One region of the Klebsiella sp. HN106 genome, then DNA from elsewhere that is predicted to be linked to it. Evidence: predicted binding sites of a transcription regulator. Region 1 holds the regulator's gene; each other region holds the start of a gene.
What was found. Region 1 encodes ArgR, which controls arginine synthesis, uptake and breakdown. Its sites were predicted from a motif close to ANTGAATAAAAATACANT; they were not measured.
Positions count from the first base shown of each region.

Region 1 (6,664 bases):
AGCAGTCACTTAGCGTAATTAATTGAGCAGATAAATAAGTAAGACGCCTGTAGCGATCGTACAGGCGGGGGGCGTCAAGCGCCGGGATCGTCAACGTAGCGCGTCAGCATATTCTCCATCGAACGGATAATATGTTCGCGCATTCGCAGGCGCGCCAGCTCTTCATCATGCAGCTCCAGGGCCTGTAAAATGCCCTTGTGCTCGCGTATCGAAATGGAAGCGTACTCTTCCTCAGTGACCTTATGTCCCATCGACAGCCCGTTCCACATATTGCTGAGCAAGAGCTTCATTTTAGCATTTCCGGCCGCATTCCATATCTCCATATGAAAGGCCTGATTCATGTCGGAATATTCAGCCGAGTTATTTTCGGCCAGCGCTTTTTCTGCTGAGTAGTGCACTTCGGCAATTCGCGAAATATCCGTCCCGGGATGAGAGGCTTTAGCGACCGCTTCACTCTCCAGCAGCGCGCGAATCTCATAATGCTCGCGAATCGTTTGTTCGTTAATCCCCAGCACGACCGCCCCTTTATTGGGCCGGACTTTAATCAGCCCATCCGCGGCCAGGATCTGAAATGCTTCACGCACGGGCATACTGGAGACGCCGACCATGCTGGCGATCCCTTCAAGGGTAATTTCTTGCCCTTCAACTAAATCGCGCGACAGTATAGCTTTACGTAATACTGCCGCGACCTGCTCTTTCGCTGAAAGAAGCTTAATTTTCCCTAATCGAGGCTTCTGCACTTTCCCAATCCTTCATGTGTTGACGCATTATTTCTGCCAGAGAGAGGAAATAACGCTGCGTTTCCTGCGCGATCTCATCACCATCGCCCCGACGGATAGCGTCCATCAGAGAGCTGAGTATTTGCGCCGACTCCTGATTATCCTCTTTCAGATACAGAATGACATAGCTGATATAGCCATCCAAAAACTGCTGATAAATCTTTTGCAGATAGCGGTTATCAATATATGAAATTAGCGTCTGGTGGAACGCCAACTCCCGCGACCGCTCACCCGGATGCGCCAGCGCGCGCGCGCGCGCAGCGAGCGATTCGCCTGCCGCCGCGGGCACCAATAAAAAAAGCTCCGTGGCCATCACCGCAATTGCCCGAAAAATGTGGCTGACATGGTCAGGCTCCAGCTTCGCGACCTGCATATGGCGGTTTGGCAAGCGCACCAGAAACCCTTCCTGCTCAAGGGCCTGTAGCGCTTCCCGAACCGGCATACGAGAGAGCCCCAGCTGTTCCGCAATACTTTCCTGCGCAAGCTCCTCTCCGGGTTTCATCCCACCGGAAAGGATCTCATAACGGATCATCTGAGTAATGTGGTCCCTGGTCTGCTTTCTTTCAATTTTTTTCACGATGTCCTCATTTGTAGCCGCTTAAGACGCGGGGGAGTTTAGCAGATTTACCAGGCGGGTGAGTCATTCAGAGGCAGGAGAAAACCATAAAAAAGCCGGAACCCAGGTCCCGGCTTCTCTTTTTATGCCAGATTATTTATTCACAAAATCTTCGCCAAGGGCGATATCTTTCTGCAACGTATCCAGCATCCCTTCAAGCGCCTGTTGCTCAAACGCACTGAGTTTGCCAATAGGCTGACGCTGCTCTACGCCATTTTTCCCCAGCAGTAGCGGCTGAGAGAAGAAACGGGCATATTGACCATCACCTTCCACGTAGGCGCATTCCACCACCCCTTTCTCTCCCTGCATGGCGCGAACTAAAGAGAGACCAAATCGGGCTGCGGCCTGACCCATCGACAGGGTTGCTGAGCCGCCGCCAGCTTTGGCTTCAACGACTTCAGTACCGGCGTTTTGAATACGTTTAGTCAGATCCGCCACTTCCTGCTCGCTGAAGCTCACGCCTGGAATTTGTGATAATAAAGGAAGAATAGTTACGCCTGAGTGGCCGCCGATTACCGGAACCTCAACATCGGATGAAGATTTGCCTTTCAGTTCCGCCACAAAGGTATTCGAGCGGATAATATCCAGCGTGGTTACGCCAAACAGCTTGTTCTTGTCGTAAACGCCGGCTTTTTTCAGCACTTCTGCGGCAATCGCCACGGTGGTATTCACCGGGTTGGTGATAATCCCGACGCAGGCCTGCGGGCAGGTTTTAGCAATTTGCTGAACCAGATTTTTCACAATACCGGCGTTAACGTTAAATAAATCGGAGCGATCCATACCGGGCTTACGCGCTACGCCCGCGGATATCAGCACCACATCCGCGCCTTCGAGTGCAGGGGTGGCGTCTTCGCCGGAAAAACCTTTGATTTTTACATCGGTAGGGATATGGCTAAGATCAACCGCCACGCCCGGAGTTACCGGAGCGATGTCGTACAACGAGAGTTCTGAACCTGAAGGCAGTTGGGTCTTAAGTAGTAGGGCAAGCGCCTGGCCAATTCCACCAGCGGCGCCGAGGACTGCAACTTTCATCCTAAACTCCTTATTATGGTTAAAATAATCTTTCGTTACTCCGTCGCCTGGACCTTAATTCACAAGATGAACAATTACAATAAGTATGGCTGAAGAATGCGTGGTCGTGCGCAGCGATGCAGCAGCTTCGCATTTTCCTCCCTGAGACTGACCATCCAGCAAAGTAGTACCGGATCGACTATTGGTTACAATACACCCAGCGTATTGAGCAGAACAACATCATTTAATAACATTTCATTTACTTTTGTAGCAACTCACACGCCGTGACGAAGGCATGTTCCTTATTAGAGTTTTTTGCTAAAATATGCGCCCTTCATAACATTATTTACGCTTCTCCCCTGTGGATTATTTGCATAAAAATGCATTGTTATGCATAATGATGTTGTTTTTACCACCATAATTGGGTGACTTATGCGAAGTTCGGCAAAACAAGAAGAACTGGTTAAAGCGTTTAAAGCGCTGCTTAAAGAAGAAAAATTCAGCTCTCAAGGTGAAATCGTCCAGGCACTACAGGAAGAAGGCTTCGATAATATCAACCAATCGAAAGTCTCACGTATGCTCACCAAATTTGGCGCTGTACGCACGCGCAACGCCAAAATGGAAATGGTTTACTGCCTGCCCGCCGAGCTTGGCGTCCCGACGACCTCCAGCCCGCTGAAAAATCTGGTGCTGGATATCGATTATAACGATTCAGTCGTGGTCATTCACACCAGCCCTGGCGCGGCACAGCTTATCGCCCGGCTTCTCGACTCGCTTGGCAAGGCTGAAGGCATCCTCGGGAGTATTGCAGGTGATGACACCATCTTTACCACCCCGGCCAGAGGTTTTACCGTTAAAGAGCTGCATGACGCCATTCTCGTTCTGTTTGAGCAAGAACTCTGATCCCCTCCCCTCAGGTTAACGCCAGAGGGGAACCTTTCAAAAAATTATCATTCCTTTAACATTTTGTGTGTTTTTCCGCTTCTATACATTCATTTACTTGATGAAATTAACGTAAGCGCACAAAAGATCAAATTATCCTATCTTCATGATTTAAAAAGCTATAAAAGCAATCCATGTCGAAAAAATGACATTTCTAATACTTATACGTTATAAAAACGACGTTTCTTTGTAATTATTTACATGAACAACAATTAGCAAGGTATTAATATTTTCAGTTATTAGTGTATACTTGATTTTGTGATGAGGGTCACGAAACAAAAGACCCCAACAAAAAGATTCGACGAGGTGAACATCATGAAAATCAAAACCACTGTAGCAGCATTGAGCATCCTTTCCGTTCTCTCCTTTGGCGCCTTTGCCGCTGACTCTATCAACAGCGAACAGGCTCAGGGCCGTCAGGCAATCGGCACCGTTTCCGTCGGCGCGGTAAGTTCTTCCCCGATGGATATGCATGAAATGCTGAACAAAAAAGCGCAGGAAGAAGGTGCTTCTTCTTATCGCATTATTGAAGCACGTACCGGTGACCACTGGCACGCAACGGCTGAACTGTATAAATAAGATTTAACGATTGTCGGTCATTAACTAAACAGAATCTCTTCAGCGGCCTCAAGTTGATTACAACTTTCCGCCGCTGAAAATATGAAGGTTGGAGAAAAGATTATGAAAAGCGCAATTATCATCGCATCCCTGGGTCTGGCTTCCGTTCTCTCTTTCGGTGCAAACGCCGCCGTTAATCAAGTGAACGCAGAACAGGCGCAAAATTTACAGTCCATGGGCACCGTTTCCGTTTCTCAGGTAGGCAGCGCACCGATGGATATGCGTCAGGAGCTGGCGGCTAAAGCTGAAAAAGAAGGCGCCAGCAGCTACCGCATCATTGAAGCCCGTACCGGCGATAACTGGCACGCTACGGCTGAACTGTACAAATAAACCCTCGTCGTCTTATCCGACGACTTGCCCCCGCTCTGTCGGGGGCTTTTTTATGAATGCCGCACATTAAAACGAAGCTCTCCTTCCAGCTCCTCTTCCGCCTCATCAAAAAGCAGAATTAATGCGCCGAATCGGCGTCGCTGATTATCGCTTAAATGAATAAACTCAATCTCCAGCGGTAGCGGCAGCAACCCGGCGATCACCGCATCCCATAATGAATCAAGGTTGTTCACTTTCTCACGCTCTAAGTGAAAAGTACGTGAAAACTCGCGATAAAAATCCTGCTGCTCAGCTATTTCGTCAAAATCAAAGGTATAGGTAGTCGTCATTGCCCGCATCCTGTCCACACCTGCAGCTCGTCTTAGCCCGATATTCCGGCGTATCGTCCCACTCTGCTGGAGGAATTCGTTTTCTGACGATTAAGTATAGCGATAAAAAAACCGACGCTTCAGGCGTCGGTTATGGATGCTAGCTGTTGGTGAGTACGTGCTGATACTTATGCAGCATATCCACCAGCCTTCGTACCGGCTCGGTCACCTGGGAAGAGGCTTCCCAGTGCTGTAATTTTTGCTGATAGATATCCAGTTCATCAAGCAAACGGGCAAAATAGTAGCGACGCTTATCATCGCTCTTCGCGGAAATGACGCGATCCGCCGTGCGACGCAGCTGCCGGTGAAAGGCGGACAGATCGTCGTTTATCGGTACCGGTGCATCGCGCAGCCGCTGATGGGCAATAATCAGGGTTAATGCCAGACGAAAGCGCGCGATATCGCCAGGAAACTTATTCAGCAATAAAAAAAGCTGACGATACAGAGCGGGCAAATGGTTCTCTTTACGTCGCGCCGTATTGGTGGTCAACGATGATACCGCTGCCGAGACAAACTGGTTAAGCAGCACGCGTCCGGTGCGAGCCTGGGAGTTATCACGCACCAGCAGGATCACCATCAGCGCGAGGAAGCATCCTACGATCTGACCTAAGGCGCTATCAAGAAACTGGTTGAATTCAAACTTCATCGGGTTGTCGAGCACCAGGATATTAATCGTGCTGGCCAGCGCGCCCAACGACCCCAGGCGCCGCTTCTGTACCTCGATGCCGATAAAAAATGCCATCACCGCAAGGCTAATGCACAGCAGCAGCATACTTTGCTGCGTCGCAGGCATAATCACCAGGAAAAACAGCGCGCCCAGAGGTAAAGCCGCCAGCGTGCCATAAAGGAAATCAATAGCCACCATCCGCGGATTTGGCAAACGCATCGCCAGGGCCGTAACAACCGCAATCATCACCATCGCCCCGCTTCCCGAAGTCCAGCCGGTCCATAGCCAGAACAACGTACCGAGGATACAAGAGATGGAAGTTCGCCAAAAGTTCACCATCGCATGATGGCGCTCGGCGGATTCCACCTTCACCACCACTTCGCCCTGCAGTACTTCCTCTTCAATACGGCTGATTTTGGTATTGCCGACCACGCCCCGCTTCAAAAGCAGATAGCGCGTCGCAGCACCTACCCAGCTGTAGATCGTCACCGGCGTATTATGCTCCCCCTTCCAGGTCAAAAAGCGGCGCATACGTTTTAGCTGACGGTGCACGTCCTGCACGGTCTCAACCGGTTCAGCAAAGAGCTCCCGATAATCATCCGTCACTATCTCAGGCCGGGTGTTCTGAATCAGAAAGGTTTCACAGGCCTGAGTAATCAGGGTCAAAGAGAGGGTGTTGATCGCCTTCAGGCGTTGATTCACTTTAGCCCAGCGCGAAGACTCCATGATCAGGTTGGCGCGCATCCCCTCCAGCCCGTTGGTACGGCGTACCAGGGCGCTCCAGGCCTTATCGACCTCATCTTTATCGCCATGGGCCACGCAAAGCTGCATCAGGCGATATTGATCGATCAGCAGGTTATCCAGCTCAAGATCGATCTCTTTTTTTATCGATCGCGGAGAAAACAGCAGATCGGCCACAATGGCGCTGACGATACCGATGACAATCTCACTGCATCGTTCGACGGCGAACTGCGGCGCCAGCATCGGCTCTTCGTGAATAGTGATAATAATGATGAGCGCGGTATAACCCGCCAGACCCCACGCATAGGAGTTCTCAACCCGCACCAGCGAGGAGATCCAGGTACAGAAGCCCGCCCACAGGCAGCAGACCAGTACCATCAACAGCGGGGCGCGGATCATCAGGATGATAATCGCCAATGCGGCGATACAGCCGATAAAGGTGCCGACGATACGCAGCATCCCGCGATAGCGAATGGCGCCGGAGTAAGGCTCCCCGCCTGCGGCAAATGCCGGACCGGCAGCAACGATCGCTGCAGTAAGCACCGCCCAGCGCGGAGTTTCCAGCTGAAAATGAAAACCGACGAATAACGCC
Region 1 is NZ_JBLURD010000023.1:32,122-38,785, reverse strand. Features, by position in the region: gene ACSIPU_RS28305 (GntR family transcriptional regulator) at 75-740, opposite strand; gene ACSIPU_RS28300 (GntR family transcriptional regulator) at 712-1,356, opposite strand; gene mdh (malate dehydrogenase) at 1,489-2,427, opposite strand; gene argR (transcriptional regulator ArgR) at 2,839-3,309, shown strand; gene yhcN (peroxide/acid stress response protein YhcN) at 3,664-3,927, shown strand; gene yhcN-B (DUF1471 family stress response protein YhcN-B) at 4,030-4,296, shown strand; gene ACSIPU_RS28275 (barstar family protein) at 4,347-4,625, opposite strand; gene aaeB (p-hydroxybenzoic acid efflux pump subunit AaeB) at 4,765-6,664, opposite strand, start outside.

Region 2 (6,664 bases), on a different contig from region 1:
ACAGCCTGGCGCTGCACCGTTATCTGCGCCACCGTATTGCCGATTATGATTACGAACGCCACTTTGGCGGCGTCATTTATCTCTTTTTACGCGGTATGGATGGACAGGACGGCGGGCAGGGTATTTTTACCACCCGTCCGGCGCGACCGCTGATTGACGGCCTTGATGCGCTGTTTGCTGGAGAAACTCAGGAGGTGGCGCTATGAACCTGGATGAACTATTGCTGCAGGCGGTTGAGCAGCGACTGCTGCGCCCGCTGGACGTTCAGTTTGCGCTAATGGTGGCGCAAGAAGCGCATCCGGCGGTGAAGCTGGTCGCGGCGATCCTCAGTCGCGATGCTGGTGAAGGGCACGTCTGTCTGCCGATTTCGCGTCTTGTCGATGATGAACTGTTGAAGGCTAAAGCAGGTGGCCTGAGCGAGCGAATTCTTGAACTGACCGGCGCGCCGGACGGCTGGCTGCCGCTGCTCAATGATTCCGAGGCCGTCAGCTGCGGAGAGCGGCCAGCGCCGATGATTCTCTGCGGCGATCGGCTTTACCTTAACCGCATGTGGCGCAACGAATTAACCGTCGCGCGCTTTTTCAATGAAGCCAATCAGGTGCTGGAGGTGGATGAAGCCCGGCTGGCAGCGACGCTCGACGCGCTGTTTCCGCCCGCAGAGGAAACTGACTGGCAAAAAGTGGCGGCTGCTGTCGCCCTGACCCGGCGGATTTCGGTAATTTCCGGCGGACCGGGCACAGGTAAAACCACGACCGTCGCTAAACTCCTGGCCGCGCTGATCCAGACCTTCTCCAGCCCGCGCTGCCGTATTCGCCTGGCTGCGCCGACCGGTAAAGCCGCGGCGCGCCTGACCGAGTCCCTTGGCGCTGCGCTGCGCCGTCTTCCTCTCACCGACGAACAAAAGGCGCTGGTGCCCACCGAAGCCAGTACCCTCCATCGCCTGCTGGGCGCGCAGCCGGGAAGCCAGCGGATGCGCTATCACAGCGGAAACCCGCTGCATCTTGATGTGCTGGTGGTCGATGAAGCCTCAATGATTGACCTGCCGATGATGTCGCGCCTGATCGATGCGCTACCTGAGCACGGAAGGGTGATTTTCCTTGGCGACCGCGATCAGCTGGCTTCGGTCGAGGCCGGGGCCGTGCTCGGCGATATCTGCGCGTGGGTTAATGCAGGCTATACCCCGGAGCGGGCGACGCAGCTCGCCCGGTTAACCGGCCAGTCGGTTCCGGCAGGCGAGGGTAATATGGCCGGTTCGCTCCGCGATAGCCTGTGCCTGCTGCAGAAAAGCTACCGTTTCGGTCGCCATTCCGGTATCGGCCAGCTGGCCTGGGCGGTGAACAGCGGCGATCGCAGCGCGGTACGCGCAACGCTGCGCCAGTCATTTGACGATATCGCTCTGTATCCGCTGAGCGCCACCGAAGAGTATGAAGCGATGCTGAATCAGGCGCAGGCGGGCTACGGCCGCTTCCTGCAGCTGCTGCGCGCTCGGGCAGAGCCCGAAGAGATGATCGCCGCTTTTGGCGAATTCCAGCTGCTGTGCGCGCTGCGCGAGGGCCCGTATGGCGTCAGCGGAGTTAATGAACAGCTGGAGCAGATGCTCAACCGCAAGCGGGCGATTACGTTACCGCGCCATTCGCGCTGGTATGAAGGTCGGCCGGTGATGATCTCGCGCAACGACAGCGCGCTGGGGCTGTTTAACGGCGATATCGGTATCGCGCTGGAAAGAGGTGATGGCCTGCGCGTCTGGTTCCCGATGCCTGATGGCAGCATCAAGTCGGTACAGCCGAGTCGTCTGCCGGAGCATGATACCGCCTGGGCGATGACGGTGCATAAATCGCAGGGGTCGGAGTTCGATCACGCGGCGCTGATCCTGCCTTCGCGCAGCGTGCCGCTGGTGACCCGCGAGCTGGTTTATACCGCTATAACTCGCGCGAAACGGCAGCTGTCGATCTATGCCGATGAGCAGGTACTGACCCAGGCGGTTGTCGCGCGTACCGAACGACGCAGCGGCCTGGCGGATATTTTTTCCGCTCAGTGATGTTTTCCCCGGTCAGCCATGCGCTTTCCGGGGAGAGAATCAGGCCAGGTCTGCCATCAACACCTTGGAGCGGCGCTGGTAGTTGTACATCTCTTTTTTGCTCTCCGGCAGCAGGTCAACGTCTACCGGCGTAAATCCGCGCTCCTGGAACCAGTGAATGCTGCGGGTTGTCAGAACAAACAGTTTGCTGAGGCCCATTTGCTTCGCCTGCGCGGCAATTCGTTCGAGCAGCACTTCGCCGCGCGATGAGCTGCGGTAGTCCGGATGCACCGCCACGCAGGCCATTTCGCCGATCTTCTCTTCCGGGAAAGGATAGAGCGCGGCGCAGGCGATGGTGGTGTTGTCGCGCTGAATAATGGTGAACTTATCGATTTCCATCTCCAGCTGTTCGCGAGAACGCCTGACCAGAATGCCCTGCTGCTCCAGCGGGCTTATCAGCTCAAGGATGCCGCCGATGTCGTTAATGGTGGCGCGGCGGATCTGCTCGGCGCTCTCCATCACTATCTGAGTGCCGATACCGTCGCGTGAGAACAGCTCCTGCAGCAGAGTGCCGTTTTCCTGATAGCTAATCAGGTGGCAGCGGCGCACGCCGCTGCGGCAGGCTTTTACCGCGCCGCGCAGGAAGCGCACGGTACCGGAGCTGTAGTCTTCGTCCGCTTCCATCTCTTCAACCCGCGCCTGGGCTTCGTTAGGGAATAGCTCGGGGACGATCTCACCATCCTGGTTGTACACCCCCTGTGACGAGCAGAAGCCAATCATCTTTTCGGCTTTGAGCTTAATCGCCAGCTGGGTTGCAATCTCTTCGGAGGTCAGGTTAAAGCTTTCGCCGGTGACCGACACCGCAACCGGGCCCATCAGCACAATCGCGCCGTTATCCAACTGACGGTGAATGGCTTCTTCATCGATGCGCCTGATGCGCCCGCTGTGACAGTAATCCACGCCGTCATCCACGCCTAACGGCTGCGCGATAATGAAATTGCCGCTGACCACGTTGATGTGGGCGCCCTGCAGCGGGGTGTTGTTGAGGCTCATCGACAGGCGAGCGGTAATTTCCAGCTGCAGCATACCCGCCGCCTGCTTAACCAGCTCGAGCGTTTTGGCGTCAGTCACTCGGGTTTGTTTGTGATAGACCGGTTCGTGACGGTGCTCCGCCAGGTTGGCGTCGATCTGCGGACGGGCGCCATAGACCACTACCAGACGAATTCCCAGGCTGTGAAGCAGGCCAATGTCGTTGACTATGCTAGAGAAATTATCATGCTCGATGGCTTCCCCGCCCAGCATGATGACAAACGTTTTACCTCTATGGGCGTTAATATAGGGGACAGAATGGCGGAATCCCTCTACCAGTTCGGTGCGACGTTCCTTCACCATGACACAACCTCAATGCATGATTATTCGTAATTTATGTATTTTTATTCTGTTTTGCCGGCAAACGCAAGCCCCAATTTCTCGCGCAACCGAGAAAACAGTGTGAGCCAAATCAGGGTGTCAAAGATTGTTTACCCTTTTATAGATGACAGGTTATGCGCCTTTCGTTAAAGTTTCTGGTCAATCTGTTTGTTTTAAATACGAATGATTTCTTACTGCTTGGGAGTGGCATGTCGGGATACAAGTCAGGATTAAGCCGCCGCCGATTTTTACAGGGGGCGGGCGCCATGTGGTTAATGAGTGTGAGTCCGGTTGGGTTGGCTGCCGCGGCGCAGGTGGTTGCCGTACGCGTCTGGCCATCATCGACCTACACGCGCGTCACCGTGGAGTCCAACCATATCCTGAAATATCGGCAGTTTGCGCTCAGTAATCCTGAACGTGTGGTTGTGGATCTGGAAGGCGTTAACCTCAACTCCGTCCTAAAAGGCATGGGTAACCAGATTCGCAGCGACGATCCCTATATTCAGTCCGCCCGCGTGGGACAATTCGACCCGCAAACCGTACGCATGGTGTTCGAGCTGAAACAGAACGTAAAACCGCAGCTGTTCGCGCTCGCTCCGGTCGCCGGTTTTAAAGAGCGTCTGGTCATGGATCTCTACCCTTCCAACGCGACCGACGTGCAGGATCCGCTGCTGGCGCTGCTCGAGGATTACAATAAAGGCGATCTGCAGCGGCAGGTTCCGCCTGCGGAGAGCGGGCCGAAACCGGGTAAAGCCGGGCGCGATCGGCCTATCGTTATCATGCTCGATCCCGGACACGGCGGCGAGGATTCCGGCGCCGTCGGTAAATACCGCACCCGCGAGAAAGACGTGGTGCTGCAGATAGCCCGACGGCTGCGCGCGCTGATCGAGAAAGAGGGCAACATGAAGGTCTATATGACCCGCAACGAGGATGTCTTTATCCCGCTGAAGGTTCGCGTCGCCAAAGCGCAGAAGCAGCGCGCCGACCTGTTTGTCTCTATTCACGCCGATGCGTTTACCAGCCGTCAGCCGAGCGGCTCGTCGGTATTTGCCCTGTCAACCAAAGGGGCTACCAGTACTGCGGCTAAATATCTGGCTCAGACCCAGAACGCCTCGGATCTGATCGGCGGCGTCAGCAAAAGCGGCGATCGCTACGTCGACCACACGATGTTCGACATGGTGCAGTCGTTGACCATTGCCGACAGCCTGAAGTTTGGCAAGGCGGTGCTGGAAAAGATGGGAAATATTAATAACCTGCACAAGAATCAGGTTGAGCAGGCGGGCTTCGCGGTGCTGAAAGCGCCGGATATTCCATCGATCCTGGTGGAAACCGCGTTTATCAGCAACATCGAAGAAGAGCGTAAACTGAAAACGGCGAAATTCCAGCAGCAGGTTGCAGAGTCGATTCTGGCAGGGATTAAAGCCTACTTCGCCGACGGCGCGACGCTGGCAAGGCGAGGATAACGCAACAGGAAAGTGAAATGGCTCTATTAAAGAGCGCGCACGGCGGCAATATTCGCGAGGCCGCCGCGCTTATGGGCATCTCTGGGGAGCAGTTGCTGGATTTTAGCGCCAACATCAACCCGCTGGGGATGCCGGAAAGTTTAAAGCGCGCAATCCTCAACAATATGGACTGCGCTGAACGCTATCCCGACGTTGAGTATCAGCAGCTGCACCTTGCGCTGGCGGAACATCATCATATTCCTGCGTCGTCGATCCTTGCAGGAAACGGCGAAACTGAAGCGATTTTTACCCTGGTTCAGGGGCTGAAACCGCGCCAGGCGATGATCGTCACTCCGGGTTTTGCCGAATATCGCCGGGCGCTGCAGTCGGTGGAGTGCGCGGTGCGGGAATTTCTGCTGCGCGAGGAGGATGGCTGGCAGCTCACCGGAGCGATTCTTGACGCCCTGACGCCGGATCTGGACTGCTTATTTCTCTGCACGCCGAACAATCCAACCGGCCTGCTGCCCGATCGTCGACTGCTGGCGCTGATTGCTGAACGCTGTCAGTCGCTGGACATCGCCCTGATCCTCGATGAGGCGTTTATCGATTTTATCCCCGATGAGCCGGGATTTATTCCGCTTCTGGCCCACAATCCGCACGTGTGGGTGCTGCGTTCGCTCACCAAATTTTATGCCATACCCGGCCTGCGCCTGGGGTATCTGGTCAATGGCGATGCGCGGGCGGTGGCAAGAATGCGCGAGCGCCAGATGCCGTGGTCGATAAATGCTTTTGCCGCCCTGGCGGGGGAGATCATTCTCCAGGATAGCGCCTACCAGCAGAAAACCTGGCAGTGGCTGGCGGAGGAAGGGCAGCGCTTTTATCATCAACTGCGCCATATTCCCGGCCTGACGGTCTATCCCGGACAGGCAAACTATCTGTTTCTGCGCTGCGACGTTGCGGATCTGGATCTGCAATACGCGATGCTGCAGCAGCACATCCTGATCCGCAGCTGTGCCAATTATCCAGGGCTCGACGGGCGCTACTTTCGCGTCGCGATCCGCAGCCAGCAGGAAAATACCCGACTGCTGACGGCCTTCAGGCGGGTATTTAACGAGTAGATGTCTGCCGCTATTGTTCGTCTGCGGTTCTTCCCGGTGGCGCTGCTGTATGACCGGGCTACGGGTTCATAGTCGTCTGTGGTCCGGTAGCCCGGATAAGGCGCGCAGCGCCGCCTCCGGGGAATGCGCCGGGATTAATGCATCGGTGCGGCTTCTTCCCGGCTCGCGCTGCGCTTAGCAGGGCTACGGGTTCATAGCCGTCTGTGGTCCGGTAGCCCGGACAGGCGCGTAGCGCCTGTCCGGGGCATAGCTGCGGCAGCGTTAGCGCAGTTCGACGCCGCCCTGCACCATGCGCAGCAGGTGCTGCCTGGGCCAGAGCTCGCTAAGTCGCGTCTCTTCCAGCCGTCGCTGTAAATACTCAATGTCGTGACGTTGACGGTCGAGCATCAGGCCGACCACGCTGCCGCTGTGCGCCACGTTAATACCGTATAAATCGCACTCTTCCACCAGCCCCCGCAGCGTATCAAACCCCGGCTTTGGTAACAGATGCTGACTGGCGACGGCGCTAAGCGTCGCGGCCTCTCCCATCCGCCGGGGATTATCCGTCTCGCAGGCCAGCTGAACTTTCTCCCAGGCTAGCTGCAGAGACGCGGAGTGGGCGTGCAGCTTTTCAAGCCGGGGAAGTCGGTGGTAATCGGTGGTCAGCAGCGTAGCGGGGCTTTCCAGCACCAGCAGAT
Region 2 is NZ_JBLURD010000018.1:34,087-40,750, forward strand. Features, by position in the region: gene recB (exodeoxyribonuclease V subunit beta) at 1-206, shown strand, start outside; gene recD (exodeoxyribonuclease V subunit alpha) at 203-2,038, shown strand; gene argA (amino-acid N-acetyltransferase) at 2,078-3,409, opposite strand; gene amiC (N-acetylmuramoyl-L-alanine amidase AmiC) at 3,637-4,890, shown strand; gene cobD (threonine-phosphate decarboxylase CobD) at 4,908-5,987, shown strand; gene ACSIPU_RS26565 (hypothetical protein) at 6,037-6,165, shown strand; gene ACSIPU_RS26570 (GHMP family kinase ATP-binding protein) at 6,249-6,664, opposite strand, start outside.
Region 2: a site for ArgR is predicted at 3,442-3,459, ahead of argA (amino-acid N-acetyltransferase). Genes of this name have one in related genera too.

Region 3 (6,664 bases), on a different contig from region 1:
AAACCGAGCAGCAGCTGACGGCAATGAAGGTGCCTTATGAGGTCGGGCGCGCGCAGTTCAAGCACCTGGCGCGAGCGCAGATTGTCGGTATGAGCGTCGGTACGTTGAAGATCCTGTTTCATCGCGAAACGAAAGAGATCCTCGGCATTCATTGTTTCGGCGAGCGCGCGGCCGAAATTATTCACATCGGCCAGGCGATAATGGAGCAGAAAGGCGGCGGTAACACCATTGAGTACTTCGTTAACACCACCTTTAACTACCCGACAATGGCGGAAGCCTATCGGGTAGCCGCGTTGAATGGCTTAAACCGCCTGTTTTAACGCCGCGTCGAAATGGCCATCCATTTTACTGCGGATGGCCTCCGCCAGATGTTCATAACGGCTACGCAGCGGAGAACCCGGGCGATAAACCAGCCCAACGGTACGTCTCGGTTCCGGCTTAATGCAAGGCACATAGACCACGCCATCGCGCTTTCTCTCCTGCGGCACGGCTAAGGCGGGCAAGAGGGTGATGCCGCTACCGGCAGCCACCATGTTACGCAGCGTTTCGAGACTGGTCGCGCGGAAGTGGGTGTCTTCATCGGCGCCGGCTTCAAAGCAAAAGCCCATCGCCTGATCGCGCAGGCAGTGGCCATCTTCCAGCATCAGCAGTTTTTCACCGGCCAGATCCGACATCGGCACGCACTCGCGGTTTGCCCAAGGATGATCTTCATAGATAGCCAGCATCATTGGCTCATCAAACAGCGGCACCTCAATAAAAGCTTCGCTCTCTTTGACCAGCGCCAGAATTGCGCAGTCGAGCTTACCGCTATCAAGCTGGGCCAGCAGCTGATGGGTTTGCGCTTCATGCAGATACATTTCCAGCTTCGGAAAGGTCTGGTGCAGCATGGGGATAATCAGCGGCAGCAGATAAGGGCCAATGGTCGGGATCAGTCCGATATGCAATGGCCCGGACATGGTCTCTCCCTGCTGGCTCGCCATTTCCTTAAGCACTTTGACTTCGCGTAGCACGGTACGCGCTTGATCCACCAGCAGCAGCCCTGCCTGGGTGAACAGAACCTTACGGCTGGTGCGCTCCAGCAACATCACGCCGAGTTCATCCTCCAGCTTACGGATCTGCCCGCTAAGCGTAGGTTGACTGACGTGGCAAGAATCCGCCGCACGGCGGAAGTGGCGGTGTTCAGCTAGCGCTACCAGATATTCAAGATCGCGAATATTCATTATTCATCCTCCATCGCCACGATAGTCCATGGCGATAGATAGAATAGCAACGAACGATTATCCCTATCAAGGTTTCTGTTCAATAATAAACCCATAAATGAGGAAAACTGCAGAAAATCATTGAGCTTCCTCATCAGTTCTCTACCCGGATAACTAAAGCCAACGTGAACTTTTGCGGACCTTGTGTCCGCTTTTTTTTGCATAAAAAAGCCCGGGGTTACCCGAGCTTCCTTTATTTAATGCCTTTCAGGCAGCGAACAGATAGCTCAAACCAGGCGCGATTTAGCGTCGGCAATCGCCTGAGCAACCTGCTGCGGAGAAACGCCGCCTTTAGCCGCTCGCTTATCCAGACACGACTGCAGCGAAAGAATCGGATAGACGTCATCAGCAATAACGCCGCTAAATTTTTGTAAATTGGCCAGAGGGAGATCTTCCAGCGGTTTGCCCTGGGCAATGGCTTCTACTACCGCTTCACCCACAATATGGTGCGCCTCACGGAACGGTACGCCTTTAGCTACCAGATAGTCCGCCAGCTCGGTGGCATTCGCGTATCCCTGCTGCGCGGCTTCTTCACAGCGCGGGCGTTTCACCTGAATACCGTCAAGCACCAGCGCCGCCATATGCAGGCAGTCGAGCCAGGTATCAAGCGCGTCAAACAGGCCTTCTTTATCTTCCTGCATATCTTTGTTGTAGGCCAGCGGCAGCCCTTTAAGGGTCATCATCATGCCGGTCAGGGCACCCTGCACGCGGCCGCATTTACCGCGGATCAGCTCCAGCGCATCCGGGTTTTTCTTCTGCGGCATCAGGGATGAACCCGACGTCACGCGGTCAGAAAGCTCCACAAAGCCCGCTTCGCCGGTATTAAAGAAGATCAGATCTTCGGCAAAACGCGACAGGTGGACCATGCCGATTGAGGCATCGGACAGCAGTTCCAGGACGTGATCGCGATCGGACACGCTGTCCAGGCTATTGCGGGTCGCCGTTGCGAAACCCAGCCAGCCGGCAAGCTGTTCGCGATCGATTTCATAGGCGGTCCCCGCCAGCGCGCCGCAGCCCAGCGGGCTGACGTCCAGACGCTTCAGCGCATCCTGCAGGCGGCTTTCATCACGCGCCAGCATTTCGACATAGGCCAGACACCAGTGAGCGAACGTCACCGGCTGCGCGCGCTGCAGGTGAGTATAGCCCGGCATGACCGCGTCCTGATTAGCCTCCGCCGTCTCAACCAGCGCGCTTTGCAGCTGACGATTCGCCGACAGCAGCTCCACCACGGTATCTTTGCACCACAGCTTCAGGTCCGTTGCGACCTGGTCATTACGGCTGCGCCCGGTGTGCAGCTTTTTGCCCAGTTGGCCAACCTTGTCGATCAGTTTACCTTCTACCCAGCTATGAATATCTTCCGCATCGCTTTCGAGGATCTGCTGCGGATTAGCCCGTACTTCTTCCAGCAGAATGTTCAGCGCCTCTTCCAGCTTCTGCTGTTCATCAGCGGTCAGTACGCCCACCGTCACCAGCGCTTTGGACCAGGCAACAGAGCCAACGATATCCTGCTCCGCCAGGCGATAGTCAAAGCGCAAAGAGTCGTTGAACTGTTTGAACCGCTGATCCGCTGCCTGAGTAAAACGCCCACCCCAAAGTGCCATAACATGCTTCCTTAATATCTTTGAATTTTATTGCCCGGCGGCGCTGCGCTTACCGGGCCGACAAAATGATAAATTGATTATGCCAGAATACGCGTGCCGATCGGCGTACCGTTAAACAGCGCAGGGAGCTGCTCTGCGTGCCGCCAGGAGGCGATATCGACCGGGCGGCCTAATGTCCGCGCCGCGTCCAGAGCCGCATTCACTTTGACGATCATTCCGTCGGTGATAATGCCCTGCTCGATCAGTTGTTCAGCTTTCCCGGCGGTCATTTCAGCAATACGCTGACCTTTGCCATCGAGAATGCCGCTCACGTCTGACAGCAGAATCAGGTCTGCGCCAAGCGTTGCCGCCAGCGCGGTCGCCGCCTGGTCAGCGTTGACGTTCATTAACTTACCGTCATCGGTAACGCCGATGGAGCTGACAACCGGCAGATAACCGCCCGCCAGCAGCGTGTTAATCAGCGCCGGAGAACCCGGCTGAGCAAATCCGACATGGCCGAGCTCTTCATCAAGCTGCGTCACTTTGACGCTATCGCCATCGCCGAGGAATAGCCCAACGGAAGCCAGGCCGTGTTTCTTCGCCCACGCCAGCAGCGTTTTATTGGCGGTTCCCGCCAGCGCGCCGGTAATAATGTCGATCTGATCCGCCGGGGTGACCCGCAGACCATTTTTCTTGTTCACCGGCAGATTGAGCTGCTTCATCAGTTCATCCACCACGCAGCCGCCGCCGTGCACAATAATTAGCGGGCGCTGATGTGATTCACGGTAGTTCACCAGGGCAGTAAACAGGCGCTCCAGCGCTTCTTCGCTGTCCAGCAGGACGCCGCCGAGTTTGATAATTAAAGGATTCATCATCACACCTTAAATAAGAGACTGCGTCTCAGCGAAGCCGAAACGAATGTTAGCGCACTGTACGGCCTGCGCGGCCGCACCTTTCAGCAGGTTATCTTCCGCCGCCACCACGATGATATGTTCATCCTGGACTGCAAAACCGATATCACAGAATGGCAGACCCACGACATTTTTCAATGCAGGGACCCCACGATCGTATAAACGTACCAGCGGTTTATCCGCATAGGCCTGCTGGAACACCGCCGCGACCTGTTCTTTACTGACGCCGGGCTTCAGACGGCAGGTAATGGTTTCCAGAATCCCACGCTTAAAATTGCCCAGATGCGGGGTAAAAATAACGTCCGCGCCCAGGTGGGTGGAGATTTCCGGGTGATGGCGGTGATTGAAAACGCCGTAGGGTTGCAGGCTGACTTCGCAGAAGCTGTTACCGAGAGAGGCTTTACGCCCGGCGCCGCTGACCCCGCTGGTCGCGTTGATCACCGGCCACTGGTTAAGATCCAGCAGTCCCGCATCGATCAGCGGTTTTAACGATAGCTGAGCCGCCGTCGGGTAGCAGCCGGGTACGGCAATCAGATTTGCTTCTTTTAGCTTTTCGACGCTCCACTCGGCCAGGCCGTAAACCGCCTGTTCAAGCAGTTCAGGGTGCTGATGAGTGAAACCATAATATTTTTCATAGAAGGCGCCGTCATTCACGCGGAACGCCCCGGAGAGATCGAACACCACGCAGCCCGCCGCGAGAAACTGCGGCGCCAGATCGTGGCTCACTTCATGGGCGGTAGCCAGAAAAACGACATCGACTCCGGCGCTAAACTCGCTGATATCAGACATCGGCTGCAGCGGCAGATCGACAATCCCTTTCAGTTGCGGATGCAAATCGGAAACTAATTTTCCCGCATCATTGCTTTGCGCGGAGACCGTCAAAGCGGTTATGGTCATATGAGGATGGCGATTTACATAGGCCACTAGCTCTGCGCCGGCATAACCGCTGGCGCCCACAATCAGCGTGTTCAACATTGGGGCTCTTCACCTTCTTGCTTACGTATATTTGCCCTGGAAGACCGTTGCCTTCCCCACCCTGTTGAGCCGTAAGCGCATCATCCTTACGTTCGATGGGTTTCCTTACGCTCAACGATAATGTATTTTTATTCACAAATAATGCATGAATATTGATACTATCACGACCCGAGGTGTGTCAACAATGAAAAACAATTTACCGCCCTTTATCGAGATTTACCGCGCGCTGATCGCCACACCTTCCATCAGCGCAACCGAAGAGGCGCTGGATCAAAGCAATGAGTCTTTAATCAATTTACTGGCGGGCTGGTTCCGTGATATCGGCTTTAATGTTGAAGTTCAGCCGGTGCCGGATACGCGTAATAAATTCAACCTGCTGGCGAGTACCGGCCACGGCGCAGGCGGCCTGCTGCTTGCCGGGCACACCGATACCGTCCCGTTTGATGATGGCCGCTGGACTCGCGATCCTTTTACCCTGACCGAGCACGACAATAAGCTATACGGCCTGGGCACTGCGGATATGAAAGGCTTCTTCGCCTTTATTCTCGATGCCCTGCGCGACGTCGATGTGGCTAAACTGAAAAAGCCGCTCTATATTCTGGCGACGGCCGATGAAGAGACCAGCATGGCCGGCGCGCGCTATTTCGCCGAAACGACCCAACTGCGGCCGGGCTGCGCCATTATCGGCGAACCGACTTCGCTGCAGCCGGTACGCGCGCACAAAGGCCATATGTCTACTGCCGTTCGCGTTCAGGGGCAGTCTGGCCACTCCAGCGACCCGGCACGCGGCGTCAACGCCATTGAGCTAATGCACGATGCCATCGGCCGCATCATGCAGCTGCGCGATGACCTGAAAGAGCGTTATCACTACGCCGCATTTACCGTCCCGTATCCCACACTTAACCTTGGGGCCATTCACGGCGGCGATGCCTCCAACCGCATTTGCGCCTGTTGCGAACTGCATATGGATATTCGCCCGCTGCCCGGAATGACCCTCAACGATCTTAACGGGCTGCTGAACGAGGCGCTGGCACCGGTGAGTGAGCGTTGGCCTGGTCGCCTGACCGTTGCTGAACTGCATCCGCCGATCCCTGGCTACGAATGCCCACCGGACCATAAGCTGGTTGAGGTAGTCGAAAAACTGCTCGGCGCGCAGACCGACGTGGTCAACTACTGCACCGAAGCGCCGTTTATTCAGACCCTCTGTCCGACGCTGGTATTAGGCCCGGGCTCGATTAACCAGGCCCACCAGCCGGATGAGTATCTGGAAACGCGCTTTATTAAGCCAACCCGCGAGCTCATTACCCAGGTGGTCCACCATTTCTGCTGGCATTAAAACGCGCGCCCTCTGGTGATTTTTTTCCGCACGAGAGGGTGACAATTATCACGTTTTCATAAGCAACACTTATCAAGCGACCTCTGAGTTAAATTTCGCAAATTGCCGCTATTTATTCGTTTGCTGAAGCGATTTCGCAACAATTGACGCGGGGGGTTTTACGTGGCTTTATAAAAGACGGTTGCTTATCCACTGCTCAAATTTTCGAGCGCCGGATATAACAAAATAAAATGAGATGGGGTGTCTGGGGTAACATGAACGAACAATATTCCGCTTTGCGTAGTAATGTCAGTATGCTCGGTAAGGTGCTGGGCGACACCATCAAGGATGCGCTAGGAGAAAACATTCTTGATCGTGTCGAAACTATCCGTAAGTTGTCCAAATCTTCTCGCGCTGGCAATGAAGCCAACCGCCAGGAGCTGCTCACCACGCTGCAAAACTTGTCCAACGACGAGCTGCTGCCGGTGGCGCGCGCCTTTAGCCAGTTTCTGAACCTGGCTAATACCGCTGAGCAATACCACAGCATTTCGCCAAAAGGCGAAGCGGCCAGTAATCCTGAAGTGATTGCCCGCACCCTGAGAAAGCTCAAAGAGCAACCGAATC
Region 3 is NZ_JBLURD010000015.1:6,743-13,406, forward strand. Features, by position in the region: gene sthA (Si-specific NAD(P)(+) transhydrogenase) at 1-320, shown strand, start outside; gene oxyR (DNA-binding transcriptional regulator OxyR) at 303-1,220, opposite strand; gene argH (argininosuccinate lyase) at 1,487-2,860, opposite strand; gene argB (acetylglutamate kinase) at 2,938-3,714, opposite strand; gene argC (N-acetyl-gamma-glutamyl-phosphate reductase) at 3,721-4,725, opposite strand; gene argE (acetylornithine deacetylase) at 4,910-6,061, shown strand; gene ppc (phosphoenolpyruvate carboxylase) at 6,316-6,664, shown strand, end outside.
Region 3: a site for ArgR is predicted at 4,845-4,862, ahead of argC (N-acetyl-gamma-glutamyl-phosphate reductase). Genes of this name have one in related genera too.